4 regions of the Xanthobacter wiegelii genome follow, and region 1 is predicted to be linked to each of the others. Evidence: predicted binding sites of a transcription regulator. Region 1 holds the regulator's gene; each other region holds the start of a gene.
What was found. The regulator HrcA, encoded in region 1, represses chaperone genes, less so after heat shock. The targets are predictions, from matches to a motif close to GTTAGCACTCNCNNNNNGNGAGTGCTAAC.
Positions count from the first base shown of each region.

Region 1 (7,110 bases):
CGCGGCGAACGGATCACAGGACTTGCCGCGATACTGGAAGGTCGCAAATCCGCCCGCCTGCGCGGCGCCGGCGAGGAGGGACGCGCAATCCGCCATCATCGCCGTATAGGGCGCGCCAGCGCGATACCACTCCAGCATGGTGAATTCGGGATGGTGCGCCATGCCCCGCTCGCGATTGCGGAACACACGGGCGAACTCGAAGATCCTCGGCTCGCCGGCGGCGAGCAGCTTCTTGGCGGCGAACTCGGGCGAGGTGCGCAGGTAGAGCCGGCGCGTCGTTCCGTCCGGGCCGACGAGGTCGGTGCCAAAGGCGTGGAGGTGGGTCTCGTTGCCGGGTGAGACCTGCAGCACGGGTGTCTCCACCTCGACGAAGCCGTCCTCGGCGAAGAAGGCCCGCACGGCGGAGGCGACGCGGGCGCGCGCGAGGAGGAAGGGGCGGCGGTCGGCGTGGATGTCGGGCCGCCACCAGGCGGGCGAGGGCGGAGGGGGCGAGGCGCTGGGTACCGTCATGCTGCTTGGATCCTCGCTGCCGCTGGCGGCACGCGCCCCGTCGCCGGCCCTGGGGCCGGAAAGGCGGGTGAAGACTGGCGTTGCGCGCCATTATCGCTATGGTGCGCGCCGAACCAGCCAGACGGTGCCGCCGTCCCCCATTTTCCAATCGGCGCGGGTGCCGCGCATCAGGTCAAGGAAGAGCCGACGTGGTCAAGGTTATTGCCAGCACCCTGCGCAAGGGCAACGTGGTCGACATCGACGACAAGCTGTATGTGGTGCTCACCGCCGAGAACATTCATCCCGGCAAGGGCACGCCGGTGACGCAGCTCGACATGCGCCGCATCTCCGACGGCGTGAAGATCTCCGAGCGCTACCGCACCACCGAGCAGGTGGAGCGCGCCTTCGTGGAAGACCGCCCGCATACCTTCCTCTACGAGGATTCCGACGGCTACACCTTCATGAACCCGGAAACCTACGATCAGGTGACGGTGACGAAGGACGTGATGGGCGATTCCGCGGTTTATCTGCAGGAAGGCATGGAGTGCATGCTCTCCACCCATAATGGCGTGCCGATCGCCATCGAGCTTCCGGCCCGCGTGGTGCTGGAGATCGTGGACACCGAGCCGACCGTGAAGGGCCAGACGGCCTCTTCGTCCTACAAGCCCGCCATGCTTTCCAACGGTGTGCGCACCATGGTGCCGCCGCACATCGCGTCCGGAACTCGCGTCGTCGTCATGACCGCCGACGCTTCCTACGTCGAACGCGCGAAGGACTGAGCCTCGCACCCGCAATTCGACCGGAAGGGGGCCCCGCCTCCCTTTCGGCAAGCTTCAACGCGAGCGTTGGGAACTTTTCCACCGGCCGTTTGTTGAGCCCGAACATGTCCCTGTTGGGACATGCAGTCAGCAGGGCGTTGAAGAATGATCTTGTCGGGAAGGCGGGTACTTGTCGTCGAGGACGAGTATCTCGTGGCACTGGGGCTCGAAGACAATCTGCGGTCGCTGGGCTACAACGTGGTCGGGCCGATTGCGAGCCTTTCCGCCGCCGTTGCGGCCGCGACGTCCGAGCGGATCGACGCCGCCATTCTCGACGTGAACCTCGCCGGAGAGCCGGTCTATCCGGCTGCGGCGATCCTCGCCGAACGCGGCATCCCCTTCATTTTCTGCTCGGGCTATACCGGCAGCGTGCGCATGCCGGCGGAATTCGCCGATGCGCCGCGCGTGGCCAAGCCCTACACCAGCCGCGTGATTGCGGACGCGCTCGCCGACCTCATCGGGGCGGGCGGCGGTCCCGGCGGCGGGCAGCGCGAGAGGCGGAACGTGTCCGCCTCCAACGACATGTGATCTGAAGCTCTCTGAATTCCGGCGAGGGCCTCAGGCCGCACCTGTGGCCTTCGTGGGCTCGGCCTTCGGTCCGCCGCGTGCAACACCGACCATGGCAGGACGCAGCACCCGCTCCCCGATGACGTAGCCGGCCTGCACCACCTGCACCACGGTACCGGTCGGGACGCTCGGGTCGGGCACCTCGAACATGGCCTGATGCAGGTTGGGGTCGAACTTCTCCCCCTTGGGCTCGATCTTGCGGATGCCGTGCTTCTCCAGCGCCTTCACGAGGCCGCGTTCGGTCAGCTCCAGCCCATCCAGCAGCGCCTTGAAATTGCCTTCGGCGGTCGCCTTGGCCTCCGCCTCCACCGAGCCAAGGGCCCGGGCGAGGTCGTCCGCCACGTTCAGCACGTCGCGGGCAAAGGAGGCGATGCCGTAGGTCTTGGCGTCCTGGATTTCCTTGTCGGCGCGGCGGCGCACGTTCTCCGCCTCGGCGAAGGCGCGCAGGAACTTGTCCTTGAGGCTCGCGATCTCCGCTTCCAGGCGCGCCTTGTCGCCCGCCGGATCGCCCAGGGCGGCATCCGCCATGGCGCCCGCTTCCGCCTCGGCGGTCGCCTCATTCACCTGTGCAGTCCCCCGCGCGGCGCCGTTTTCGCTTGCGTCGCCGCCGGTCTCGGGCGTGCGCTTCTGCTCGCTCATCCGGTCACTTCCCCTGCCTTGAGATTTGCCCGGGTCACAACACCGTCGGGCAAAGGCCAATTGTCCCGGCGCATATCGGGGCGATGGGGGGAAAAATCAAGTCGTAGTGATCCTTGTCCCTAAGCCGCGTCGGCCCCCGGCGCGCCCAATACGCGGCTGACGAGGCGGGCGGTGAAGTCCACCATGGGAACGATGCGGCCGTAATTGAGCCGCGTTGGGCCGATCACGCCCAGAACGCCCACCACCCGGCCCTGCCCGTCGCGATAGGGGGCGACGATGGTGGAGGAGCCGGAGAGGGAGAACAGCCGGTTCTCCGAGCCGATGAAGATGCGCAGCGCCTGCGCCTCCTCCGCCCGGCCGAGCAGCTCTGAGACTTCGCGCTTGGTCTCGAGGTCGTCGAACAGCAGGCGGATGCGCTCCAGATCCTCCAGCGCGCGCAGGTCTTCCAACAGTTTCGCCTGCCCGCGCACGATGAGGGTGCGTCCGCCCGGCTCGTCGCCCGACCAGGAGGCGAGCCCGGCCTCCACCACGCGGGCGGTGAGGGCGTCGAGGTCGCGGTTCAGCTCGGACAGGAGGCTGTCCATCTCCTGCCGGGCGTCGGAAAGGGTGCGGCCGCGGATGCGGGCGTTGAGAAAATTGGTCGCCTCGGTGAGGGCGGAGACGGGCAGGCCCGGCGGCAGCGCCAGCGCCCGGTTCTCCACCTGCCCATCCTCGGAAACGAGGATCACGAGGGCGCGCCCCGGCTCCAGCGGCACGAACTCCACATGCTTCAGGCGCGGATCGGTCTTCGTGGCGGTCACGACGCCAGCGCCACGGGCGAGGCCGGAGAGCAATCCGGACGCTTCCTGCAGCACGCCTTCCACCGTGGTGGTGCGGGCGGCCGCCAGCACCTGCGATTCGATATTGGCCCGGTCGCGCTCGTTGACGTCGCCCACCTCCATCAGCGCATCCACGAAGAAGCGCAGGCCGCGTTCAGTCGGCAGGCGCCCGGCGCTGGTGTGGGGGGCATAGATGAGCCCGGCCGCTTCCAGGTCCGCCATCACGTTGCGGACCGAGGCGGGCGAGAGCGTCATGGGAATGAGGCGGGCGATGTTGCGCGAGCCCACCGGCTCGCCGGTGGCGAGGTAACTCTCGACGATCTGGCGGAAAATCTCGCGCGAACGCTGGTCGATCTGCGCGAGGCCGCCGGTGGAGAGGGGCAGGAACGGATCGAGCGCCACGGGTTCAGCCTTCGGAGCCAAGGATTTCTCTGGCTCTAATGTGTCCCTCGCCGGGGTCGGGTTCAAGCGCCGCGCATGGGCTGTGGCGGCCCTTGCTTTCCTCCCGGCGCGCGGCGCTCTAAAAGGAGCGCCCATGACGCACAAAGAGGTATCCATCATGCGCCCCAGCAAGCGCGCCCCGGACGAGATGCGCGCGGTGTCCTTTGAACGGGGCGTGATGCGCCACGCGGAAGGCTCCTGCCTCGTGAAGTTCGGCGACACCCACGTCCTCGTCTCCGCGACGCTGGAAGAGCGCCTGCCACCGTGGCTCAAAGGCCAGGGACGCGGCTGGGTGACGGCGGAATATTCCATGCTGCCCCGCGCCACCCACGACCGCACCCGGCGCGAATCCACCACCGGCAAGCAGTCCGGCCGCACCCAGGAGATCCAGCGCCTGATCGGGCGTTCGCTCCGTTCGGTGACGGACCTCGTGGCGATGGGCGAGAAGCAGATCACCATCGATTGCGACGTGCTCCAGGCCGATGGCGGCACCCGCACCGCCTCCATCACCGGCGCCTGGATCGCGCTTCACGACTGCCTGAGCTGGATGAAATCCCGCTCCATGATCAAGGAAATGCCGCTCAAGCAGCATGTGGCGGCGGTCTCCTGCGGCATATATGAGGGCACGCCCGTGCTCGACCTCGACTATGCCGAGGATTCGGTGGCTGAAACCGACGCCAATTTCGTCATGACCGGCACCGGCGGCATCGTGGAGATCCAGGGCACGGCGGAAAAGACGCCGTTCACCCAGGAGGAACTGCTCTCGCTGCTCTCGCTGGCCCGATCCGGCGTAGATCAGCTGGTGTCACTCCAGAAGCTGGCGATCGGGTGATGGCGCGCCAGCTCACCGGCCGGCTGGTGGTGGCCACCCACAATCCCGGCAAGCTCATCGAGATGAAGATGCTGCTCGAGCCCCACGGGGTGGAGGCGGTCTCCGCCGGCGAGCTCGGCCTGCCCGAGCCGGAGGAGACCGAAACCACCTTCGAGGGCAACGCCCGCCTCAAGGCGGTTGCGGCGGCCAATGCGGCGCAGCTTCCGGCCTTCGCGGACGACAGTGGCCTCGTCATCGACGCGCTCGGCGGCGCGCCGGGCATCCATACCGCCCGCTGGGCCGGTCCGGAGCGCGATTTCGAGATGGCGATGGAGAAGGTGGAGGCCGAACTGCAGAAGATCGGCGCCACCGAGCCGGCGCAGCGCCACGCTCGCTTCGTTTCCGCGCTGTGCATCGCCTGGCCGGACGGGCATCTGGAGGAGTTCGAGGGCACCGTGGACGGCACCCTCGTGTGGCCACCGCGCGGAGCCAAGGGCTTCGGCTATGATCCCATGTTCCTCCCCGAGGGCCATGTGAAGACCTTCGCCGAGATGACGGCGGACGAGAAGCACGGCATGCCCCCCAAGGGCTTCGGCCTCTCCCACCGCGCGCGCGCCTTCCTGAAGCTCTCGCAGGCGTGCCTGAAGGGGTGAGCGCGATCTTGGATCAGGCCCCCTCCGTGCCCGCACCTGCGCACCCTCTCCCCATCGCGGGGCAGGGGGTCGACGGCATTGAGGACACGGCGGGCGGCTTCGGCGTCTATATCCATTGGCCCTTCTGTAAGGCCAAGTGTCCCTATTGCGACTTCAACAGCCATGTCCGCCTCGTGCCGCCGGACGAGGCCCGCTACATCGCGGCCTTCCGCCGTGAGATCGCCCATATGCGGGCTTTGTCGGGGCCGCGAAGGGCAGAGACGGTCTTCTTCGGCGGTGGCACGCCCTCGCTCATGGCGCCGTCGACGGTCGCCGCCATTCTGGAGGCGATCGACGACGCTTGGCCGCTCACCGCCGATGCGGAGGTGACGCTGGAGGCGAACCCGACCTCCGTGGAGGCCGAGCGGTTCCAGGGCTACCGGGCGGCGGGCGTCAATCGCGTCTCGCTCGGCGTTCAGGCGCTGGACGACGCAGACCTTCAGGGCCTCGGGCGGATGCATTCGGTGGCGGAGGCGCTGGCCGCCGTGGCCATCGCCCGCCGCGCCTTCGATCGCGTGTCCTTTGACCTCATCTACGCCCGACCGCGCCAGACGCCCGAAGCCTGGTCGGCGGAACTGCGGCGCGCGCTCGCCGAAGGCTGCGAGCACCTGTCCCTCTACCAGCTCACCATCGAGCCCGGCACGCCGTTCGAGCGGTTGTACGGCGCGGGCAAGCTCATTCTGCCCGACGATGATCTCTCCCGCGCGCTATGGGATGTGACGCAGGAGGTGACGGCGCAAGCCGGCCTGCCGGCCTATGAGGTCTCGAACCACGCCCGGCCCGGCGCCGAGGCACGGCACAATCTCGTGTACTGGCGTTACGGCACCTATGCCGGCATCGGCGCCGGGGCCCATGGCCGGCTGCAGGTGGGCGGCACCCGCCGGGCCACCTTCACCGAGCGCGCGCCCGAAGCGTGGCTGGCGCGCGTGGAGGCGGACGGGCACGGCATCGTCTCCGACGAGACGCTGACGCCGGCCGAGCAGGCCGACGAGATGCTGCTCATGGGGCTCCGCCTCCGGGAAGGCGTCGATCTCGCGCGGCACGCCCGCCTGGGCGGACGGATCGACCGGGGTCGTCTCGCGATGCTGGAAGCCGAGAGATTGGTGGCCCGCGAGGGGGATCGGCTGCGCGTCACCCCCGCCGGCTTCCCGGTGCTCAACGCCGTCATCGCCGCGCTGGCGGGCTAGGCGTCGCCGGCTCGTATCCGCGCTGAACGCGCGGGAGCGCTTGCCAACGCCGCGCGGCCTGCTTAAGTCCGCGTGGGGCTTGAGACCGCCTGCCGAGGAACGCGCACCATGTCGCTGGATGCCGACCAGATCGTCGAACGCCGTCGCCTCCGGCGGAAGGTCACATTCTGGCGTGTGCTCGGGGTGCTCGGCGTGATCGCCGCCGTGGCGGTGGGCGTGTCGGCCCTGGTCGGCCGGGACATTCCCACCTCGTCTCCCCATGTGGCCCGGATCATGATCGGCGGCATCATCCGCAACGATCGCGAGCGGGTTGAACTGCTGGAAGAGATCGGCCGCTCCCGTGCCAGCGCCGTCATCCTCTCCATCGACAGCCCCGGCGGCACGGTGACCGGCTCCGAGCAATTGTTCGATGCGCTCCGTCGCCTTGCCGAGAAGAAGCCGGTGGTGGCCGTCGTGGAAGGCGTCGCTGCCTCAGGCGCCTATATAGCGGCGCTGGGTGCCGACCACATCGTGGCCCGCCGCAATGCGCTGGTGGGCTCCGTTGGCGTCCTCTACCAGTTTCCCAACTTCACCGAGTTGCTGAAGACCGTGGGCGTGACCATGGAGGACATCAAGTCCTCCCCGCTCAAGGCCTCCCCCAATCCGTAT
Region 1 is NZ_CM195529.1:4,673,868-4,680,977, reverse strand. Features, by position in the region: gene epmA (EF-P lysine aminoacylase EpmA) at 1-510, opposite strand, end outside; gene efp (elongation factor P) at 699-1,268, shown strand; gene V5F63_RS21860 (response regulator) at 1,413-1,835, shown strand; gene grpE (nucleotide exchange factor GrpE) at 1,866-2,513, opposite strand; gene hrcA (heat-inducible transcriptional repressor HrcA) at 2,633-3,733, opposite strand; gene rph (ribonuclease PH) at 3,891-4,604, shown strand; gene rdgB (RdgB/HAM1 family non-canonical purine NTP pyrophosphatase) at 4,604-5,236, shown strand; gene hemW (radical SAM family heme chaperone HemW) at 5,290-6,462, shown strand; gene sppA (signal peptide peptidase SppA) at 6,571-7,110, shown strand, end outside.

Region 2 (7,110 bases), 1.1 Mb from region 1:
CGCCAGGAACAGCTCGTTGTTGGTGGTGTAGTCGATGGGCCCGTCCGCGGCGCGCGCGACGCCGGTGAGGCGGTAGAGGACGTTGCCGTCCTGCGTCGCCTTTCCGCCCACGTCGAAGCCGGCCTGATACCAGCCCGGCGCGCCGATCTGCCCCTCCACCTCGGCGAAGGGCGTCTCGACCGGCATCTTGGAGATGCGGTTGATGAGGCCGCCCGGCACCGTCTGCCCGTAGAGCACGCTCGCCGGGCCCTTGATGACGTCGATGCGCTCCAGCCCGTAGGTCTCGGTGCGCCAGTAGGCGAAATTGCCGGAGCCCTGGGACAGGCCGTTGAGGAAGTCGCCGCGGGAGGTCACCGAGAAGCCGCGCAGATAGATGTCGTCGAAGCGCGGGTCATAGCCATAGGCGCCGGTGACGACGCCCGCCGTGTAGGAGACCGCGTCGATCACGTTCTGCACCGCGCGGTCGTCCATCTCCTGCCGGGTGACGACGGAGATGGAGCGCGGCGTCTCGATCAGCGGCGTATCGGTCTTGGTGCCGGCGGCGGAGCGGGTCGCCACATAGCCGTCCACCGGACCCCAGGCGGTCTCGGCCACGCCCTCCACGTTCACTGTGGGCAGCGCGACGGAGGGTTCGGCCTCCTGCGCCCGCGCCGCACCGGAAGCCAAGGGCATGACCAGCGCCGAGGTCGCCAGCAGTGATCCGGCCGTCAGCGCAAGCGTCGAGAACCGTCGTGCCGCCAGACGAGGCCGGCCTGCGCCAGCAGACGAACTCTTCCCCGGGCGATGTCGGACATTGGAAACACATGTAAAGACGGGCATCGCGGGGCTCGACACAATTAAGACTACTAAGCTCGGTTTTATTAACCCCCTACCTTACGGGCAATATGCGGTGGAGCGTGGCGGGAAATATTAGATTTATTCAAAACGATAACTGTTCTGATGCATTCCAGAATTTGAAATAGACTAATTCCATTCGAGGCCGGTTTCTCCTTACGGCGCAACCGTCTGCGCGGACGCGATCGCGCGCCATGGCACGTCTCCTGCTTGGCTCGTCTTGTGCTTGGCTCGTCGCCAGCACGGTGCGACACAGGGTCCGCGATCGCGGTCGGCATCCGCTGGACCGCAAGGGGGAAGAGGATGGATTTGAGCCCGACGCATGCGGCTTCCGCCGAGCCGGCCGGCTCCGGGCTGGAGACGGTGGTGCGGCATACTTTTGAGCGCAGCCGCGCCGACACCTCCGGCGCGCTCGCCGATTACATCCCGGAACTGGCGCTGGTGGATCCCGACCGCTTCGGCATCGCCGCAGTCTCGGTGACGGGCGAGGTGGTCGCGGTCGGGGATGCCGGCGTGGCGTTCACCATCCAGTCGATTTCCAAGGCATTTGCCTTCTGTCTCGCCCTTGAGGTGGCCGGGCGGGACAAGGTGCTCTCCCGCGTCGGCGTGGAGCCCTCCGGGGACGCCTTCAACGCCATCGTCTTCGACGCCGAAACCAACCGACCCTTCAACCCCATGGTGAATGCCGGGGCCATCACCGTCTCGGGGCTGCTGGTGGAGCAGCTCGGCGACGCGGCGCTGGATTTCGTGCTGGATCGCTTCTCGGCGGCGGCGGGGCGGCGGCTCGCGGTGGACGAGGCGGTGTTCCGCTCCGAGGCCGAGACGGCCCACCGCAATCGCGGCATCGCGCATCTGCTCGCCAGCGTCGGCGCGCTCACCGCCGACGTGGATGCGACGCTGGACCTCTATTTCCGGCAGTGCTCCATATTGGTGACGGCCGGCGACCTCGCCCGCATGGGCGCGACGCTCGCCAACATCGGCGCGGATCCGCTCACCGGCACGACGGTGTTCGCGGTGGATGCGGTGCGCTCGACCCTCGCCGTGATGTTCACCTGCGGGATGTACAATTTCGCTGGCAACTGGGCCTTCGACGTGGGCGTGCCGGCCAAGAGCGGCGTGGGCGGCGGCATCCTCGGGGTGGTCAACCGGCAGCTCGGCATCGCCACCTATTCACCCCGGCTCGATGCGCGGGGCAATTCCGTGCGCGGCATCGCCGCCTTCCGGGAACTGGCCGAGGAACTGGGCCTGCACGTCTTCGACCCCACCAACCGGGGGTCGGCCGTGCTCAGCGCCCTCGGGCGCTGAGCAGAGCGTAACCTTGGCGCCCTGGGGCGCTGAGCGTCAGACTGTAAAGGGGCGGCGGGCGCCCTCCCCTCACGCGCAGCGCACGTACACCATGGTGCCGTAGCGCTTGGCCACTTCCGGATCGACGAAGCGCAGCACCAGGATGTTGTTGTCGAAGCGCACCACCTGACGGTCGCGCTCGCCGCCGGCCGGGTCATCGGGCGGGCCGATATAGACCGGGCCGTTGCCCACCTGCTTGGAGACCAGTTCGGTCAGCTTGTTGTCATCGGCGAGATACATCATCACGCCGCCATTGGTGCCGGCGGTAATGACATAGGGCTGGTTGCCGCAGGAGGACTTGGCCTGCGCCTCGGTGCGGGTGGCGTCGTCCGGACGGTGGTAGGCGGCGAGGCCCCAGCGGCCGACGAGGCGGTCCGGCGGGATCGGGCTGGTATAGACCGGGCGCGCGGGCGGCGGCGGCGCGGGTGGCGTGGTTTCGCAGCCGGCGAGGCCCAGCGCGAGCACCGTAAGGGCGGCGCCGGCGAGGGCGGCGCGCTGCCGCCCGAAAACAGAACGCCCGAAAGCAGAACGCCCGAAAGCAGGCCTGGATAAAGCAGACTTGGATTCCGCAACCATCTTCGTCATGTGCTTTCCGAGGCCTCCCGCCGCCTGGAACAAGAATGCGACCACCCAGACAGTCGCCTGACCATAGTCGCCCCGACCATAAAGGCTTGCGTCGTCGGCGTCGATGCCGTCCGCATCCGCCACCATCCGCCGTCAAGCCCCAGCTCCCGATGAGCTTATCCCACGGCTCGTTACCGCTTTGCTAGCCTGCCAATTGCTGCACCGCGCCTTGACGCGGGGGGGACGCGCCCTTATCTCCGCGACGAGCTTGGCACTCTTCATCCGGGAGTGCCAGAACGGCGGGCCAAGGCTCGCGCTCCCCCGAAAGAGGTAACGACCCATGTCCTTCCGTCCTCTGCACGACCGCGTGGTCGTCAAGCGCATCGAAGCCGAGCAGAAGACCGCCGGCGGCATCATCATCCCCGACACCGCCAAGGAAAAGCCCCAGGAGGGCGAGGTGATCGCGGTGGGCGCCGGCGCCCGTGACGAGAGCGGCAAGCTCGTCCCCCTCGACGTTCAGGCCGGCGACCGCGTGCTGTTCGGCAAGTGGTCCGGCACCGAGGTCAAGATCGACGGCCAGGACCTGCTCATCATGAAGGAAAGCGACATCCTCGGCGTCATCGCCAAGTGAGCTTGGCCAAGTGATGTGTCGTCCGCGCTTCTGAGCCGGTCCACCGAAACAGAATCACAAGGAGGCCGTTATGGCTGCCAAAGAAGTAAAGTTCTCCTCCGACGCGCGCGAGAAGCTGCTGCGCGGTGTCGACATCCTCGCCAACGCGGTGAAGGTGACCCTCGGCCCCAAGGGCCGCAACGTCGTCATCGAGAAGAGCTTCGGCGCCCCCCGCATCACCAAGGACGGTGTGTCGGTGGCGAAGGAGATCGAGCTTGAGGACAAGTTCGAGAACCTCGGCGCGCAGCTCGTGCGTGAGGTCGCCTCCAAGACCAACGATCTCGCCGGCGACGGCACCACCACCGCGACCGTGCTGGCCCAGGCCATCGTGAAGGAAGGCGCCAAGGCGGTTGCCGCCGGCATGAACCCGATGGACCTGAAGCGCGGCATCGACCTCGCCGTCGCCGCCGCCATCGCCGACATCAAGGGCCGCGCCAAGAAGGTCTCTTCCTCCGCGGAAGTCGCGCAGGTCGGCACCATCTCCGCCAACGGCGATGCCTCCATCGGCGAGATGATCGCCGGCGCCATGCAGCGCGTGGGCAACGAAGGCGTCATCACCGTCGAGGAAGCCAAGACCGCCGAGACCGAGCTCGAAGTGGTCGAAGGCATGCAGTTCGACCGTGGCTATCTCTCTCCCTACTTCATCACGAACGCGGAGAAGATGATCGCCGACCTGGAAGAGCCCTTCCTGCTGATCTTCGACAAGAAGCTCTCCGGCCTCCAGCCGATCCTGCCGGTCCTCGAGGCCGTGGTGCAGACCGGCCGTCCCCTCGTCATCATCGCCGAGGACGTGGAAGGCGAGGCGCTGGCCACCCTCGTGGTCAACAAGCTGCGCGGCGGCCTGAAGGTCGCGGCCGTGAAGGCTCCCGGCTTCGGCGATCGCCGCAAGGCGATGCTTGAGGATATCGCCATCCTCACCGGCGGCACCGTGATCTCCGAGGACCTCGGCATCAAGCTCGAGAACGTCACCATCGCCCAGCTCGGCCGCGCCAAGAAGGTCATCCTCGAGAAGGAAAAGACCACCATCGTGGACGGCGTCGGCGAGAAGGCCGACATCGAGGCCCGCGTGAACCAGATCAAGGCGCAGATCGAGGAGACCACCTCGGACTACGACCGCGAGAAGCTCCAGGAGCGTCTGGCCAAGCTCGCGGGCGGCGTCGCGGTGATCCGCGTCGGCGGCTCGACCGAGGTCGAGGTGAAGGAGAAGAAGGACCGCGTTGACGACGCGCTCAACGCCACCCGCGCCGCGGTGGAAGAGGGCATCGTCCCCGGCGGCGGTGTCGCCCTGCTCCGCGCCAAGGCGGCGGTGGAGAAGGTCACCTCCGACAACGCCGACATCAAGGCTGGCATCAAGATCGTCCTGCGCGCCCTCGAGGCCCCCATCCGCCAGATCGCCGAGAATTCCGGCGTGGAAGGCTCCATCGTGGTGGGCAAGGTGCAGGAGTCCAACGATCCGTCCTTCGGCTTCAACGCCCAGACGGAAGAGTATGTGGACATGATCGCCTCCGGCATCGTCGATCCGGCCAAGGTCGTGCGCACCGCCCTCCAGGACGCCGCCTCCATCGCGGCCCTGATCGTCACCACCGAGGCGCTCGTCGCCGAGCTGCCCAAGCGCGATAGCGGCATGCCCTCCATGCCCGGCGGCGGCATGGGTGGCATGGGTGGCATGGACTTCTGATCCATCCTCCCATCCGGGAATTGGGAAAGGGCGCGGCTTCGGCTGCGCCCTTTTCTTTTGGGCCGCGCATTTGTCTCTGCGTCGCCCTTCTTTTCCGGCGTCGCCCTCCGACTTGATCGGAGGGTCCATCCCTCCGCCGGAGCGGGCGGCCCAAGGGGGGGGCAAACGGCGCCTTGGGTCCTCCGATCAAGTCGGAGGACGACGGCCATGTGGGTTCTGTGCCCCGGACAGGTGACGGCGCAGGCGGAGCGCCGAGCCGGGGTCCAGCGGCAAAGTCTGCCGCATCGGGCCATGCTCCCCTCTCCCCTTGCGGGAGAGGGGGCTTAGCCGTTCAACGCGGAGAGAGGCCCCTCACGTCCCGCAGAACGTGCGGTACCCCTCCATGGACGGCGGCAGCTCCGCATAGGCGGCGAAGTCGGGCTGCTCCGCATAGGGCCGCGCCAGCACCGTGTTCAGCCGCTCGAAGGGACCGAGGTCGCCGCGTTCGATGGCGGCGGCGATGACCTCTTCCACCAGATGGTTGCGGGGGATGAAAAGCGGGTTCACCGCATCCATCCCGGCGCGGATGTCGGCGCCGGATCGGCCGGTTTCGGCGAGGCGCGCGCGCCAGCGCTCCGCCCAGGTGTCGAAGGCCACCCGGTCGAGGAACAGGTCGCGCACTGGCCCGCCCGCGTCCGCATCCTCCGCCAGCGCGCCGAGGCGGCGGAAGGTGAGGGTGAAGTCAGCCTTGGAGCCGATCATCACGTTGAGGAGGTCATGGGCAAGGGCCACATCCTCTTCGCCCGCCTCCGGCAGGCCGATCTTGGCGCAGAGGCCGGCGTGATAGGCCGCATAGAAGCGCGCGGGGAAGGTGCCCAGCGCTGCATTGGCGGCGGCGATCGCGGCCTCCCGGTCCTCGCCCATGATCGGGATCAGGCATTCGGCGAGGCGGGCGAGGTTCCAGTGGGCGATGTCCGGCTGGTTGCCATAGGCATAGCGGCCCATCTCGTCGATGGAGGAGAAGACCGTGTTGGGGTCATAGGCGTCCATGAAGGCGCAGGGGCCGTAATCGATGGTCTCGCCCGAGACCGACATGTTGTCCGTGTTCATCACCCCGTGGATGAAGCCGACGCACAGCCACCGCGCCACCAGCGCCGCCTGCCGGCCGATCACGCCGTCGAGCAGGGCGAGATAGGGGTTCTCCACCCCCACAAGGTCGGGATAGTGGCGGGCGATGGTGTAGTCGGCGAGCTGCTTCACCGCGTCGAAGCTCTTGCGCGCGGCGAAGAACTGGAAGGTGCCGATGCGGATGTGGCTCGCCGCCACCCGCGCCAGCACCCCGCCGGGCAGCGCCCGGTCGCGCAGCACCGGCTCGCCCGTGGTGACAGCCGCGAGCGCCCGCGTGGTAGGGATACCGAGCGCCGCCATGGCCTCGCTGACGATGTATTCGCGCAGCACCGGCCCGAGCGCGGCCCGCCCGTCGCCCCGGCGCGAGAAGGGGGTGGGGCCGGAGCCCTTCAGCTGGATGTCGCGGCGCAGCCCGTCGCGCCCCACCACCTCGCCGAGCAGGATGGCGCGGCCATCGCCCAGCTGGGGCGAGAAATGGCCGAACTGATGCCCGGCATAGGCGAGCGCGATGGGCTCCGCGCCCTCCGGCACGGCGAGGCCGGCGAACACCGCCACGCCTTCAGGCGTCGCGAGATCGGCGGGGTCGAGGCCCAGCAACTCGGCCAGCGCGGTGTTCACCTTCACCAGCGCCGGCGCCTCCACCGGGGTGGGCAGGACGGGCGCATAGAAGCCGGCGAGGTCGCGGGCATAGGAATTGTCGAACGGGAAGGCGGGTGCGGCCTTCATGGTCGGCTGTGTGCTGGTCATCGCGGCAATCTCCGCCGGGCTCGAAATGGGGCAGTCCCGGACCGAACGATCAGAAAAGGGTGCCGGGTCCGCAGGTCCGTGTCCAGCCTGGTCCCTGTCCAGCCTCCAGCCTGGCGGCGGGATGGCGTGGGTGCGACACCATCCACCCCCGCGCGGCTTGCCGGCC
Region 2 is NZ_CM195529.1:510,095-517,204, reverse strand. Features, by position in the region: gene V5F63_RS02355 (TonB-dependent siderophore receptor) at 1-672, opposite strand, end outside; gene glsA (glutaminase A) at 1,144-2,139, shown strand; gene V5F63_RS02345 (hypothetical protein) at 2,209-2,763, opposite strand; gene groES (co-chaperone GroES) at 3,083-3,373, shown strand; gene groL (chaperonin GroEL) at 3,444-5,090, shown strand; gene V5F63_RS02330 (protein adenylyltransferase SelO) at 5,442-6,923, opposite strand.
Region 2: a site for HrcA is predicted at 3,010-3,038, ahead of groES (co-chaperone GroES). Genes of this name have one in related genera too.

Region 3 (7,110 bases), 530 kb from region 1:
TTCTGTTCAACACGCCCGGCGGTCCCACCCCCAGTGTCTATCTTTTGCGCCGGGCCTTCCGCCTGCTGTTCCAGCCCGCGGCGCAGGGCGCCTTGCCGACGCTGTTTGCCGCCAGTGACCCGGCAGCCCGGGACGGGGCGCATTATGGACCCGATCGCCTGTGGGGAACACGCGGCTATCCCGTCGAAGAAGCGCCTCCCCCGCAGGCGCTCGATGCAGCCGTTGCCGGGAGGCTCTGGGAACTGTCCGAGGCTCTTGCCGGCGTGAGGTTCGGCTGAAGATCGTGCCTGGCGCTCCGGCGGCCATGTCGACGTCGCGCCCCGAGCCGTTCGCTGCGATGAGGCCGTCGGCAACGGACGGGCACGATCGGGATCACGTGATTCAGCGCCACCTCCAGTACCCAGGGCCTCGTTCAAGACGCGAACGGTGGCGCCCGACTGTACCGAGGCAAGTCTTCGCGCGGTCGAGGCGTTGATCACCGCGGCGATCATCGGCACCGCACCATGGAGCCGCTCGACGGCCTGCCGGCGGGCGCAGACGTCATTTTGCCGGTCGACCTGCTCGATCGGCTCTATGACGCCGACGCCGGCGCCGCCGACATCACCGATCCGGCGCTGAAGGAGCGCATCGACGGGCTGAAGGCGATCCGTAACCAGGCGGAGGCCGATGCAGCTCGCGCGCAAACCTCTCTCGCGACCTCGGGCGAAGACGCCGTCACCCCCGCTATGGTCGCGCGCTTCGCCGACATTGCCCGCAAGCGCATGCGCATCGAAGGCGGCGGCTACCGCCGCGATCATTTGCGCGCCTTGGCTCAGCGCGTGGAGGTCGGAGCGAAGGACGTCCGCATCATCGGATCGAAGGGAGACCTGCTCAGAAAGCTGGCTGCCGTCTCGGGAGGGAAATCGGCTAAGCTCGGCGTGCCCGGTTTGGGACTGAAATGGCGGAGCGAGAGAGATTCGAACTGGGCCCTACGCCAGTCGTGATCCGTCAAATTGGCGTTCGCATCCTAGAGAGCTGCAGCGAAGACGTAGTTCTCACTTTCATCCACGTCAGCGCGCCAAACCAACTAGTGGTTGGCAGTACGGGTGGAGCAAAGCCTCCCCGCTCTTCAGCTTTTCAAAGCTTCGATTTGAGCGGTTGCTACCCGCGGGTGGATGACGCGCGATAGCGGCCACCGCCGCGATGAAATCGGGAACGCCGCTCGACAAACGACCTCAAAGGCTCAAAAAGCCTTCTTCAGGGAGGACCACTTTTCAGGCGGGCAGACCAAGACACGCGATAAGCAACTACGGACAGGCACCGGCTCCAGCCAAAGCGAGCTGCCATCCGGAACGTTCTGACCTTACATGCCGGCAGCACCGGTCCCTTCAGAGGATGGGCGGGAGCTTCGGTGCGGCGCTATCTGCTGAAGATCGGTCACCTCGTCCAGAGCTTGCAGCGCCTCGAGTATGTCGGAGAGGACCAGGATCTTTCCTGTCTCCGGGCGGCGAAGGTCCGGCCGGTTCGGGACGGCATACCGATCCGAGGCCCATGACGCGAGGAGTGCCCGCTTTGACCCCGTGCTCATGGTTGGGTCGGCCAGGACCTCTCCCGGCGAGCGCGGGTCGCCCCATGGCACGCGAGTTGGAAGAATCCCGGTGCTTACATTTATTTCGTGCAGCATCTCCAATCCTCCACAGGCCCGCCTCCCGGCGAATTCCGGGAGGCGGGATGCAGGCTCTTTGGGCGGGAAAAATCAGGCCGCCCTGGCCTGCTCGATCTGCCTGACATTGCTCTCGGCCGGCAGGCCTGCGGACGCGATCTCGATGCGGCGCGGCTTCAGCCGTTCCGGCACCTCGCGCACGAGATCGACCGACAGCAGGCCGTCCTGGAGCGTTGCTCCGGACACCTTCACATAGTCGGCGAGATTGAAAGTCTGCGTGAAATTGCGGAAGGCGATGCCCTTGTGCAGCATCTGGCGGTTGTTTGCGTCCGCCGTCTTCTTGCCAGTGACGACCAGCGTATTTGCCTGCTGCGTGAGCTCGACCTCGTCGGGACGGAAGCCGGCAACGGCCATGGAAATCCGGTAGGCGTCCTCGCCGGTCTTCTCGATATTGTAGGGCGGCCAGTCCGGACGCGGGGCCGCCGCAGTATCGATGAGATCGAAAAGCCGGTCGAAGCCGACGGTGGAACGATAACAGGGAGCAAAGTCGAAGGTTCTCATAGCCACATCCTCCACTGAGCAACATGGGCACAAGCCGCCCGCAGCCTTGCCACGGGCGCCATGCGCCGGTCCTTTCAGGCCCCGGCAACAAGCGATCTGGGGAGCGAAAAAATCTCGTTCAAGAGGGGGGTAAAAATTCTCGTCCACCTCCCACCGCGTCAGCCCGGTTCGATATTCGCTATTGTTTTCAGCTCATTGGCACTCAAGGTCGCCGAGTGACAAAAATTTTCCCGTACCCTCTTGAACGAGAAACGCGACCTTCCTAGCTCCATGCCGCTCGTGTGCCCAGGCGCCGAGTTCATGACATCGCTGCCCTGCACCAGGAGGATCTGCATGCATTTCCGCCCGCTGCACGACCGTGTCGTCGTGCGCCGCATCGAGGCCCTCGAGAAGACGGCCGGCGGCATCATCATTCCTGACACCGCCAAGGAAAAGCCCCAGGAGGGCGAGGTCGTTGCCGCCGGGCCCGGCGCGCGCGACGAGGCCGGCAAGCTGGTGCCGCTCGACGTGAAGTCCGGCGACCGCGTGCTGTTCGGCAAGTGGTCCGGCACCGAGGTGAAAATCGACGGCGAGGAGCTGCTCATCATGAAGGAGAGCGACATTCTCGGCGTGATCGAACGGAGCGAGACGGCCAGGAAAGCTGCCTGACCGGTATCCCTTGAGATCGTGAGCCATAGCAATCCAGGAAGGAGGACAGGATCATGGCTGCCAAGGAAGTGAAGTTCTCGTCCGAGGCGCGCGAGAAGATGCTGCGCGGCGTGGACACGCTTGCCAATGCGGTGAAGGTGACGCTCGGCCCGAAGGGCCGCAATGTCGTCATCGAGAAGAGCTTCGGCGCTCCCCGCATCACAAAGGACGGAGTCACCGTCGCCAAGGAGATCGAGCTCGAGGACAAGTTCGAGAACATGGGTGCGCAGATGGTGCGCGAAGTGGCCTCGAAGACCAACGACCTCGCCGGCGACGGCACCACCACCGCCACCGTGCTGGCCCAGGCCATCGTCAAGGAAGGCTCCAAGGCGGTAGCCGCCGGCATGAACCCGATGGACCTCAAGCGCGGCATCGACCTCGCGGTGGACGCCGTAGTGGCGGATCTCAAGACCCGTGCGCGCAAGGTGACGCGCAACGACGAGATCGCCCAGGTCGGCACCATCTCCGCGAATGGCGACACCGAGATCGGCCGTTTCCTCGCCGAGGCGATGCAGAAGGTCGGCAATGAAGGCGTGATCACCGTCGAGGAAGCCAAGACCGCCGCCACCGAACTTGAGGTGGTCGAAGGCATGCAGTTCGACCGCGGCTATGTCTCGCCGTATTTCGTGACGAACACCGAGAAGATGCGGGTCGAGCTCGAGGATCCGTACATCCTGATCCATGAGAAGAAGCTGTCCGGTTTGCAGGCCATGCTGCCGCTCCTGGAATCGGTGGTGCAGACCTCCAAGCCGCTGCTGATCATCGCCGAGGACGTCGAGGGCGAGGCCCTGGCCACCCTCGTGGTGAACAAGCTGCGCGGCGGCCTCAAGGTCGCGGCGGTGAAGGCGCCCGGCTTCGGCGATCGCCGCAAGGCCATGCTCGAGGACATTGCCATCCTCACCGCCGGCCAGGTGATCTCCGAGGACCTCGGCATCAAGCTGGAGAACGTCACCCTCGCCCAGCTCGGCCGTGCCAAGAAGGTGGTGATCGAGAGGGAGACCACCACCATCGTCGACGGAGCGGGGTCGAAGGAGGAGATCGAGGGCCGCACCTCGCAGATCAAGGCGCAGATCGAGGAGACCACCTCGGACTACGACCGCGAGAAGCTGCAGGAGCGCCTGGCCAAGCTCGCGGGCGGCGTCGCGGTGATCCGCGTCGGCGGCGCGACCGAGGTCGAGGTCAAGGAGAAGAAGGACCGCGTGGACGACGCGCTGCACGCCACCCGCGCGGCGGTCGAGGAAGGCATCCTGCCGGGCGGCGGCGTCGCCCTGCTGCGCGCGCTGAAGGCGATCGATTCCGTTGAGCCGGCCAATGAAGACCAGAAGGCCGGCGTCGCCATCGTCCGCCGCGCCATTCAGACGCCGGCACGGCAGATCGCCAGCAATGCCGGCGAGGATGGCTCGGTGATCGTCGGCAAGCTGCTGGAGAAGGACGACTACAACTGGGGCTACAACGCGGCGACCGGCACCTACGAGGATCTCGTCGCCAATGGCGTGATCGACCCGGCGAAGGTCGTGCGCACGGCGCTTCAGGATGCCGCGTCGGTCGCTTCGCTGCTGATCACCACCGAGGCTCTGGTCGCCGAGAAGCCGAAGAAGGAAGCGGCCCCCGCCGTTCCCGCCGGCGCGGGCATGGATTTCTAACGAGGCGGGGCCCGGAGGTGATCCGGGCCTCGCTGCCAGCCCAACCACGCTCCCGCTCGATCACCCGCTCGCCTTGGACGAGGCGTCGCGACTTCTGATCAACCGAAATGGAGGTCCCCGGATCTGGATTGTGAACGGGTGACTCCGACGACGAGGCGCGGACCATGCCTATGGGGTGGCCGCAGCACCTCTCCGACGCATGCTCATTGTCAACGCTTTGCTCAGACGAGGAGGTTTTGCCGATGAAGATCGCCCAGATCGCCCCGCTCGCGGAATGCTGCCCGCCACGGCTCTATGGCGGCACCGAGCGCATCGTGTCCTATCTCACCGAGGAACTGGTCCGGCAGGGCCACGAGGTGACGCTGTTCGCCAGCGGCGATTCGAAGACCAAAGCCGAGCTGGTGCCGTGCTGCGACATGGCGCTCAGGCTCAATCCGCAGGTCAGGGATCCGCTGCCCTATCACATGATGATGCTGGAGGAGGTACGCCGCCGCGCCGACGAGTTCGACGTGCTGCACTTCCACGTCGACTTCCTGCACTACCCGCTCGCCAGCGGCTTCGCCGACCGCATGGTGACGACGCTGCATGGCCGTCTCGACCTGCCCGACCTCAAGCCCTTCTATTCCGCCTTCCCACACTATCCGCTCGTCTCCATCTCCGACGATCAGCGCCGCCCCATGCCGCCCGTGCATTGGGCCGGCACCGTGCATCACGGCCTGCCCAAGGATGTCCTGCCCTTCACCGCGAACCCGCAAGGTAACTATCTCGCCTTCCTGGGGCGCATCTCGCCGGAGAAGCGGCCCGACCGCGCCATCGAGATCGCCGCCCGCGCCGGCATGACGCTCAAGATCGCCGCCAAGGTGGACAAGGCCGACCAGGCCTATTGGGACGAGGTGATCGGCCCCATGGTGGCACGGCATCCCAATGTCGAGTTCATCGGCGAGATCAATGAGCATCAGAAGGCCGATTTCCTCGGTAATGCCCGCGCGCTGCTCTTCCCGATTGACTGGCCGGAGCCGTTCGGACTGGTCATGATCGAGGCCATGGCCTCCGGCACGCCGGTGATCGCCTTCCGCCACGGCTCGGTGCCGGAGGTGATCGATGATGGCGTCACCGGCTTCATCGTGAGCGACCTCGACGAGGCGGTGGCAGCGGTGCGCTCGGTCGACAAGCTCGACCGAGCCGAGGTACGCGCCACCTTTGAGGAGCGCTTCACCGCCGAGCGGATGGCGTTCGACTATCTCGCCATCTATCGTGATCTTCCTGGCCTGCGCCGCGCCGCCATGCGCATCCCGGCCATGGCAAACGGCGCTGGCAACGGACTGGCCGATAGCATCGAATTGCGGGCCGTCGCCTGAGCGGGAGGTCCTCATGCACGGCACGATCGGTGCGGATGCGGTTGCCCATGCCCCGGCGCCGGGCACGCCGCTGGCGCAGTTCTTCATTCCGGCCGCCGCCTCGCTGCAGGAGCGGCGGCCGCGCACGCTCAAGCACGGCGACACCTTCGCCGTGTTCGACCACAATGGCGATGCGCTCTCCGGGCCGGGCAGCCCGGAGGGCCTCTATCATCGCGACACGCGCTATCTCTCGCATCTCTACCTGACGGTTGCCGGTCAGCGGCCGATGCTGCTGTCCTCGACGCTGCGCGACGACAATGCGACGCTGACCTGCGACCTCACCAATCCCGACCTGTTCGATGCCGAGGGCCGGCTGGTGCTGGAGCATGACCTCCTGCATCTGCGTCGCTCGCGCTTTCTGTGGAACGGCGCCTGCCATGAGCGCATCGCCATCCGCAACTTCGACGACCGGCCGCGGCGGGTACGGATCGATCTCGCCTTCGCCGCAGACTTCGCCGACCTGTTCGAGGTGCGGGGCACGCAGCGGGCGCGGCGCGGCACGCTGCAGGAACCGGAGGTGACGCAGGATCGAGTCAGGCTCGCCTATCTCGGTCTCGACGGACGGCGGCGGGAGACGATGCTGCACTTCGACCCGGCGCCGCAGGAACTGACAGCGGACCGCGCCAGCTTCGTCTTCGACCTCGCCTCGCGCGAGGCACGGATAGTGGTGCTGGAGATTGCCTGCGACGGCGTCGGCGAGGCGCCGGCGCGTCCTGCCTTCCTCCGCGCGCTAAGGGAGGCGCGCCGCGCCCTGCGTTCCTCCGCCTCGCGGGCGACCGCGATCGTCACCTCCAACGAGATCTTCAACGAGGCGGTACGACGCTCGGTCTCCGATCTCTACATGCTGGTCACCGACACGCCGGAGGGGCCATATCCCTATGCCGGCATCCCATGGTTCAGCACGGTGTTCGGGCGGGACGCGCTCATCACGGCGCTCGAGACGCTGTGGCTCGACCCGGCTATCGCGCGCGGCGTGCTGCAACATCTCGCCGCCAACCAGGCGAGCGAGTTCGACCCGGAGGCCGATGCCGAGCCCGGCAAGATCCTGCACGAGGTGCGCCATGGCGAGATGGCGGAACTGAGGGAGGTGCCGTTCCGCCGCTATTACGGTAGCGTCGATTCTACCCCGCTCTTCGTCATGCTGGGCGGCGCCTATCTGGAACGCACCGGCGACATCGTC
Region 3 is NZ_CM195529.1:4,141,310-4,148,419, forward strand. Features, by position in the region: gene V5F63_RS19315 (SDR family oxidoreductase) at 1-278, shown strand, start outside; gene V5F63_RS19320 (hypothetical protein) at 504-983, shown strand; gene V5F63_RS19325 (Hsp20 family protein) at 1,736-2,203, opposite strand; gene groES (co-chaperone GroES) at 2,537-2,851, shown strand; gene groL (chaperonin GroEL) at 2,905-4,533, shown strand; gene V5F63_RS19340 (glycosyltransferase family 4 protein) at 4,776-5,891, shown strand; gene V5F63_RS19345 (amylo-alpha-1,6-glucosidase) at 5,905-7,110, shown strand, end outside.
Region 3: a site for HrcA is predicted at 2,398-2,426, ahead of groES (co-chaperone GroES). Genes of this name have one in related genera too.

Region 4 (7,110 bases), 2.3 Mb from region 1:
GGAAACCCGAGCGGGCCAGGAAACCCGAGCGGGCCAAGAAACCTGAGCGGGTAGAAACAAAAACGGCCGGGCGATGGCCCGGCCGTTTTCGTATTTTCAGAAGTCCATGCCGCCGCCCGAGCAAACCGGCCTGCCGGTTTGCGACCTCGCGAAGAAGCCGGGCGGCGTCAGGGGGTACGCTCTACCTCAGAAGTCCATGCCGCCGCCCGAGCAAACCGGCCTGCCGGTTTGCGACCTCGCGAAGAAGCCGGGCGGCGTCAGGGGGTACGCTCTACCTCAGAAGTCCATGCCGCCGCCCGGCATGGCCGGGGCCGCGGGGCCGGACTTCTTGGGCAGCTCGGCGATGAGCGCCTCGGTGGTGATGAGCAGGCCGGCGATGGAAGCGGCGTCCTGCAGAGCGGTGCGCACGACCTTGGTGGGGTCGATGATGCCCGCCTTCACCATGTCCACATATTCGCCGGTCTGGGCGTTGTAGCCGAAGGTGTAGTCGTTGGACTCGAGGATCTTGCCCACCACGACGGAGCCATCATCGCCGGCGTTCTGCACGATCTGGCGCGCCGGAGCCTGGATGGCGCGGCGGACGATCTCGATACCGGTCTTCTGATCGGCGTTGTCGACCGTCAGGTTTTCAAGGGCCTTGATGGAACGCAGCAGGGCGACGCCACCGCCGGGGACGATGCCTTCTTCCACCGCGGCGCGGGTGGCGTGCAGGGCGTCGTCAACGCGGTCCTTCTTCTCCTTGACCTCTACCTCGGTCGAGCCGCCAACGCGCACCACGGCGACGCCGCCGGCGAGCTTGGCGAGGCGCTCCTGGGCCTTCTCGCGGTCATAGTCAGAGGTGGTGGTCTCGATCTGCGCGCGGATCTGGGCGATGCGGGCCTCGATGTCGGCCTTCTCGCCGGCGCCGTCGACGATCGTGGTGTTCTCCTTCTCGATCACCACCTTCTTGGCGCGGCCGAGCATGGAGAGGTTGACGCTGTCGAGCTTGATGCCGACTTCCTCGGAGATCACGGTGCCGCCGGTCAGGATCGCGATGTCCTGCAGCATGGCCTTGCGGCGATCACCGAAGCCGGGGGCCTTCACGGCCGCGACCTTGAGGCCGCCGCGCAGCTTGTTCACCACGAGGGTGGCGAGAGCCTCGCCTTCCACGTCCTCGGCGATGATGAGCAGCGGACGGGCCGACTGCACCACCGCCTCGAGCACGGGCAGCAGCTCCTGCAGGCCGGCGAGCTTCTTCTCGTTGATGAGGATGTAGGGCTCCTCGAACTCAACGCGCATCTTCTCCGCATTGGTAATGAAGTACGGAGAGAGATAGCCGCGGTCGAACTGCATGCCTTCCACGACATCCAGCTCGGTCTCGGCGGTCTTGGCTTCCTCGACGGTGATGACACCCTCGTTGCCGACCTTCTTCATCGCCTCGGCGAGGAACTTGCCGACCTCGGCGTCGCCGTTGGCGGAGATGGTGCCGACCTGGGCGATCTCGTCGTTGGAGGTCACCTTGCGCGAGTTGGCGGCGAGATCCTTGACGATGGCCTCGACGGCGAGATCGACGCCGCGCTTCAGGTCCATCGGATTCATGCCGGCGGCAACCGCCTTGGCGCCTTCCTTCACGATGGCCTGGGCCAGCACGGTCGCGGTGGTGGTGCCGTCGCCGGCGAGATCGTTGGTCTTGGAGGCGACCTCACGCACGAGCTGCGCGCCGAGGTTCTCGAACTTGTCCTCGAGCTCGATCTCCTTGGCCACCGACACACCGTCCTTGGTGATGCGGGGGGCGCCGAAGCTCTTCTCGATCACCACGTTGCGGCCCTTGGGACCGAGGGTGACCTTGACGGCATTGGCGAGGATGTCGACGCCGCGCAGAACCTTGTCACGCGCGTCTACGGAGAATTTTACGTCCTTGGCAGCCATGGGGCGTGCTCCTTCAGATTGGGACGATTGAATGGGATGGCGAATGCCGCGGGACCGGGCGCCTCGGGCTGCCTCGATCCTGCGACCGAAAATTCGGGCTGCCTGAGATCAGGCCGCCTTTTGGGCGCCGGCCGCGTTCTCGATGACGCCGAGGATGTCGCTCTCCTTCATGATGAGGAGATCCTGGCCGTCGATCTTCACTTCGGTGCCGGACCACTTGCCGAACAGCACGATGTCGCCAGCCTTCACGTCGAGCGCCACCAGCTCGCCCTTCTCGTTCCGGGCGCCGGGACCGACCGCGACGACTTCGCCCTGCTGCGGCTTCTCCTTGGCGGTGTCGGGAATGATGATGCCGCCGGCCGACTTCTGCTCGGCCTCGATGCGCTTGACGACCACGCGGTCGTGCAGGGGACGGAAACCCATTGGGAAACCTCCGGTTCGATGTTGTCCATCGGGGTTGCCTGTTTTGAAGGCGCCGGGAACCCCTCCACCCGGCCCGACCGCGATCTAAGGGCGGCAAATCCGAGCCGCAAGGGGTCCGCGCAAAAAATTTGGCACTCTCGGGAACTGAGTGCCAGCAGTCGATATTCTGCGGGCTTTCAGCGAGTGGGCCGCCTCCAGGTCCGCCGCTCCGTCACGCCCGCCATCCGCGCGACGGCTGTCAGCAGTCCCGGCCGAAGGCTGCTAGATCATTGTTTTTGCAGACGGAAACCATTCTTTAGCCTTGGCGTTGGCAAAGTCTGTAGCCGACAATGAGGTGTCCGGTCCCGCCCCTTCCCTTTTCGATGGCAGCGGGGCCGCGGATTGGAGGTGTGACCCATGGTTTCCAAGGTGTCGCGTGACTTCGTCCTGCAGATGGAAGGCTACGGCCTCGCCACGGCCGAGATCCTCTACCGCCTGCCCGACCATCCCAACTTGCTCCAGACCTTCCTCTGGCAGGAGTACGATCTCTGCCCGCGCTTTCCGGAGCTGAACAAGTTTCTGGAGTTCTGGCAGCGCGAAATCGAGGGGCGGCTGCATTCGGTCCGGGTCGCCCATTCCGGCCTCATCAAGCCGGCGGAGCTGAGGTCCGTGGACGGCATGTTCCTGCTGAACTGAGAGGTCGGAGGCCCGGCAGGGGCTTTGCCTATCGGTCTGTCGTCTTTTATGGTCCCCATGGGCGGACAGCACATGCACGTCCCCGCGGGGGTGGGGCGTGCATGTCGGCTCCATCCGGGCCGGCCACGCTAACGCTGCGGCAGTTTTCGAGGGCCGTGCCCTGCCACCGCCGTTTTCCGGTTATAGCTGAAGCGTCCAATCCATGAGGGCGCCTTGGACCATCGCACTCCCCGCACCTCCGAGCTCCTGGCAGCTGTGCTTGCCGCGCAGGAACAGGATCACGTCGCCATCGGCGATCTGGTCAACGCGCTGCGAAACCGGGCTTTCGGCATCCTTTTCCTGATTTTCGGCATCCCCAACTGCATCCCCATGCCGCCGGGCATCCCGGTGGTATGCGGCATCATCCTGGGACTGATCGGCCTGCAGATGATGCTGGGCCGGCAGGAATTGTGGCTGCCGGAGGGGATTGCCCGCCGTACCTTTTCCCGCGCCATGCTGGAATCGATCGTCACCCGCTCGCGGCCGTGGATCGAACGGTTCGAGCGCATCTCGCGTCCCCGCTTCGAGCAATTCGCCGGACCGACGGCCCGACGGCTGGTGGGGGCGACGGTGGTGGTGCTCGGCTTCATCCTGATCCTGCCTATCCCGTTCCTCGGCAATCTGCCGCCGGGATTTGCCATCTGCATCTTCGGCCTCGGGCTCGTGGAGCGGGACGGCCTCGTCATTCTCGCCGGCTTCGGCGCCACGATCCTCGGCCTGATGGTGACAGCGCTGATGAGTTGGGCCATCTACCAGGGCGCCATCGCCATCTTCTGAAACCCCTGCCCATCCCATGCGTGTTGACGCCTTCGATTTCCACCTCCCCGAGGCCCGGATCGCCCTGCGCCCCGCCGAGCCGCGCGACACGGCGCGGATGCTCGTCGTCCGCCCCGGCGCCGCGCGAGAGCTGGAGGACCGCAGCGTCCGCGACCTGCCGGATTTCCTGCGCCCCGGCGATGCGGTGGTGGTGAACGACACCCGCGTCATCCCCGCCGCGCTGGAAGGCGTGCGCTCGCGCGAGGGCGGCTCGGACGTGGCGGTGGAGGCAACCCTCATCAAGCGCCTCGCGCCCGACCGCTGGCGCGCCTTCGCCAAGCCAGGCAAGCGCCTGCGCGTCGGCGACCGAATCCGCTTCGGCGGCGAGGGCGGCGCCTGCCTCCTCGGCACGCTCGACGCGACCGTGGCGGGCAAGGAAGAGGACGGCTCCATCGTCCTCGCCTTCGATCTCGCCGGCGATGTGCTGGACGAGGCGGTGGCGGCGGTGGGGCACATGCCCATCCCGCCCTACATCGCCGCCCGCCGTCACGAGGACGCGCGGGACAAGGACGACTACCAGACCCTGTTCGCCCGCGTCGCCGGCTCCGTGGCGGCGCCGACCGCGAGCCTCCATTTCACGCCCGACCTCCTCGCCCGCATGGCCGCCGCCGGGGCGACCTTGCACAAGGTGACGCTGCATGTGGGCCCCGGCACCTTCCTGCCGGTGAAGGCGGAGGACACGTCGGGCCACACGATGCACGCCGAATGGGGCGAGGTGTCGCGCGAGACGGCGGATGCTCTTAATGCCGTGAAGGCCAAGGGCGGGCGCATCCTCACCATCGGCTCCACCTCCACCCGCCTCATCGAGAGCGCGGCGGGGGAAGACGGCACCATCCGCCCCTTCGTGGGGGAGACGGACATCTTCATCACCCCGGGCTACCGCTTCCGCGCGGTGGATGCAATGCTCACCAACTTCCACCTCCCGCGCTCGACGCTGGTGATGCTGGTGGCGGCCTTCATCGGCCATGAGGCGCAGAAGCGCGCCTATGCCCATGCGATCGCGGAAAACTACCGCTTCTATTCCTATGGCGATGCGTGCCTGCTTCTGCCACAAGGCGGCGCATGACGCCCGACACGCCTGCCGACACCTTCTCCTTCACCCTCTCCGCCACCGACGGCGCCGCCCGCACCGGCTATGTCTCGACGCCGCGCGGGCGCATCCGTACGCCGGCCTTCATGCCGGTGGGCACCGTCGCGACGGTGAAGGGGCTCTATTTCGACCAGGTGCGGGCGGCGGGCGCGGACATCGTGCTCGGCAACACCTACCACCTCATGCTGCGCCCCGGTGCCGAACGGGTGGCGAAGCTCGGCGGCCTGCACACATTCATGCGCTGGGACGGGCCGATCCTCACCGATTCCGGCGGCTTCCAGGTGATGAGCCTGTCGAGCCTGCGCAAGATGAGCGAGCAGGGCGTCACCTTCCGCTCCCATGTGGACGGGGCCTATCACGAGATGAGCCCGGAGCGCTCGGTGGAGATCCAGGGCCTGCTCGGTGCCGACATCCAGATGCAGCTCGACGAGTGCGTCCGCCTGCCCTGCACCGACGAGGAAGCGGAGCGCGCCATGCGGCTTTCGCTGCGCTGGGCAGAGCGCTCCAAGCGCGCGTTCGAGACGCAGCCCAAGGGGCGGGCCATCTTCGGTATCGTGCAGGGCGGCGCGGTGCCGGCGCTGCGGGTCGAATCGGCGCGTGCGCTGGCTGACATGGATTTCCCCGGCTATTCCATCGGCGGCCTCGCGGTGGGCGAGCCGCAGGAGGTGATGCTCGCCATGATCGAGACGGTGGCGCCGCACCTCCCCACGAACAAGCCTCGCTATCTCATGGGCGTCGGCACGCCGGACGACCTTCTGGAGAGCGTCGCGCGCGGCATCGACATGTTCGACTGCGTCATGCCCACCCGCTCCGGCCGGCACGCTTTGGCCTTCACCCGCTTCGGCCGGATCAACCTCAAGAACGCCCGCCACGCGGAAGACCCCCGCCCGCTCGACGAGGAGAGCGACTGCCCGGCCCTGCGCGACTATTCCCGCGCCTATCTCCACCACCTCGTGCGCTGCGAGGAGATGCTGGGGGCCATGCTGATCTCGTGGGCCAACATTCACTATTACCAGCAGCTCATGGCCGGCGCCCGCGCCGCCATCGCCGCCGGGCGGTATGCGGACTATGTGGCGCAGACCAAGGAAGGCTGGGCGCGCGGCGATCTGCCGGTGTGGGAAGGCTGAGGGCGGGCGCTGCCCGACCTTTCCTGATGAGCCGTCATCGCCCGGCTCGTCTGGGGCATGACACCGTTAGGGGATGAGACGGCCTCTTAGAACCAGATCCGTCCGCGCACCGCCTGCTGGGCCGCCCACCACAGAGCAAACTGCCGGCGGAACGGCGAGAGGCCGGCGGGCTGGCGGAACGGGTCGCGGACCTTGGCGAGGGCCTTGAGATCACCCGCAACCAGCGCCAGCGGCAGGAAGGGCGCGGCGATGGAGGTGGCGGCATAGGTCTGCCTGGCCGCCTCGCGGGCTTCCCAGAGATGGCGGGCCGCCGTCTCCCGCAATTCCGCGAGCGCCGCCAAAAGGCCGGGCGTGACCGTGCCCGACACCGCCTCTTCCCGTCCGACGCTATGGCGGGCCAGAAGATCGAGCGGGATGTAGCACTGCCCGCGCGCGGCATGGATGGGGAAGGCGCGCATCAGCCCCGTCATGGCAATCGCGACGCCGCCATGCCCCGCCAGATCGCCGGACCGGCCTACGTCCGGCAGCAGGATGAGCGCAGAGAGCTGGAGCAGCGCCGAGGCGGTCTCGCCCGCATAGCCCTCAAGGTCGCCGACCGTAGGCATGGGATCGTCGTAAAGGTCGAAGATTCGCGCATCCGCCATCGCGATCAGGCTCGGGCGCGGCAGGCGAAAGCGCGTGATGGTGTCGAGCAAGGCTGCGGCGATGGGGTGGCCGGAGACATCGCCCCTGCCCTCCCCCTCGATCACCTCCCGCCACCAGGCAAGCCGCACTTCACCCGGCAGGGGCTCGCGCACCACCTCGCGCACGCGGGCGACATCGAGATTGTAGGCATAAAGGGCGAGAAGGTGCTTGCGCTTGTCCTGCGGAGCGAACAGGGCGGCGAGGAAACGGTCGCGGTCCTGGGCCTGCACCTGCGCGGCGCAATAGGCATAGGCTTCGTCCAGCGCTTTCCCGTCCGTCTCGCTCATGGCTCAGACCGCGATCAGCGCCGCGCCCACCCGCCGGCCTTCGGCAAGGAGCACGTTGTAG
Region 4 is NZ_CM195529.1:2,376,712-2,383,821, reverse strand. Features, by position in the region: gene groL (chaperonin GroEL) at 277-1,908, opposite strand; gene groES (co-chaperone GroES) at 2,017-2,331, opposite strand; gene V5F63_RS10895 (usg protein) at 2,728-3,006, shown strand; gene V5F63_RS10890 (exopolysaccharide biosynthesis protein) at 3,220-3,822, shown strand; gene queA (tRNA preQ1(34) S-adenosylmethionine ribosyltransferase-isomerase QueA) at 3,839-4,927, shown strand; gene tgt (tRNA guanosine(34) transglycosylase Tgt) at 4,924-6,078, shown strand; gene V5F63_RS10875 (phytoene/squalene synthase family protein) at 6,165-7,049, opposite strand; gene V5F63_RS10870 (Mth938-like domain-containing protein) at 7,053-7,110, opposite strand, start outside.
Region 4: a site for HrcA is predicted at 2,459-2,487, ahead of groES (co-chaperone GroES). Genes of this name have one in related genera too.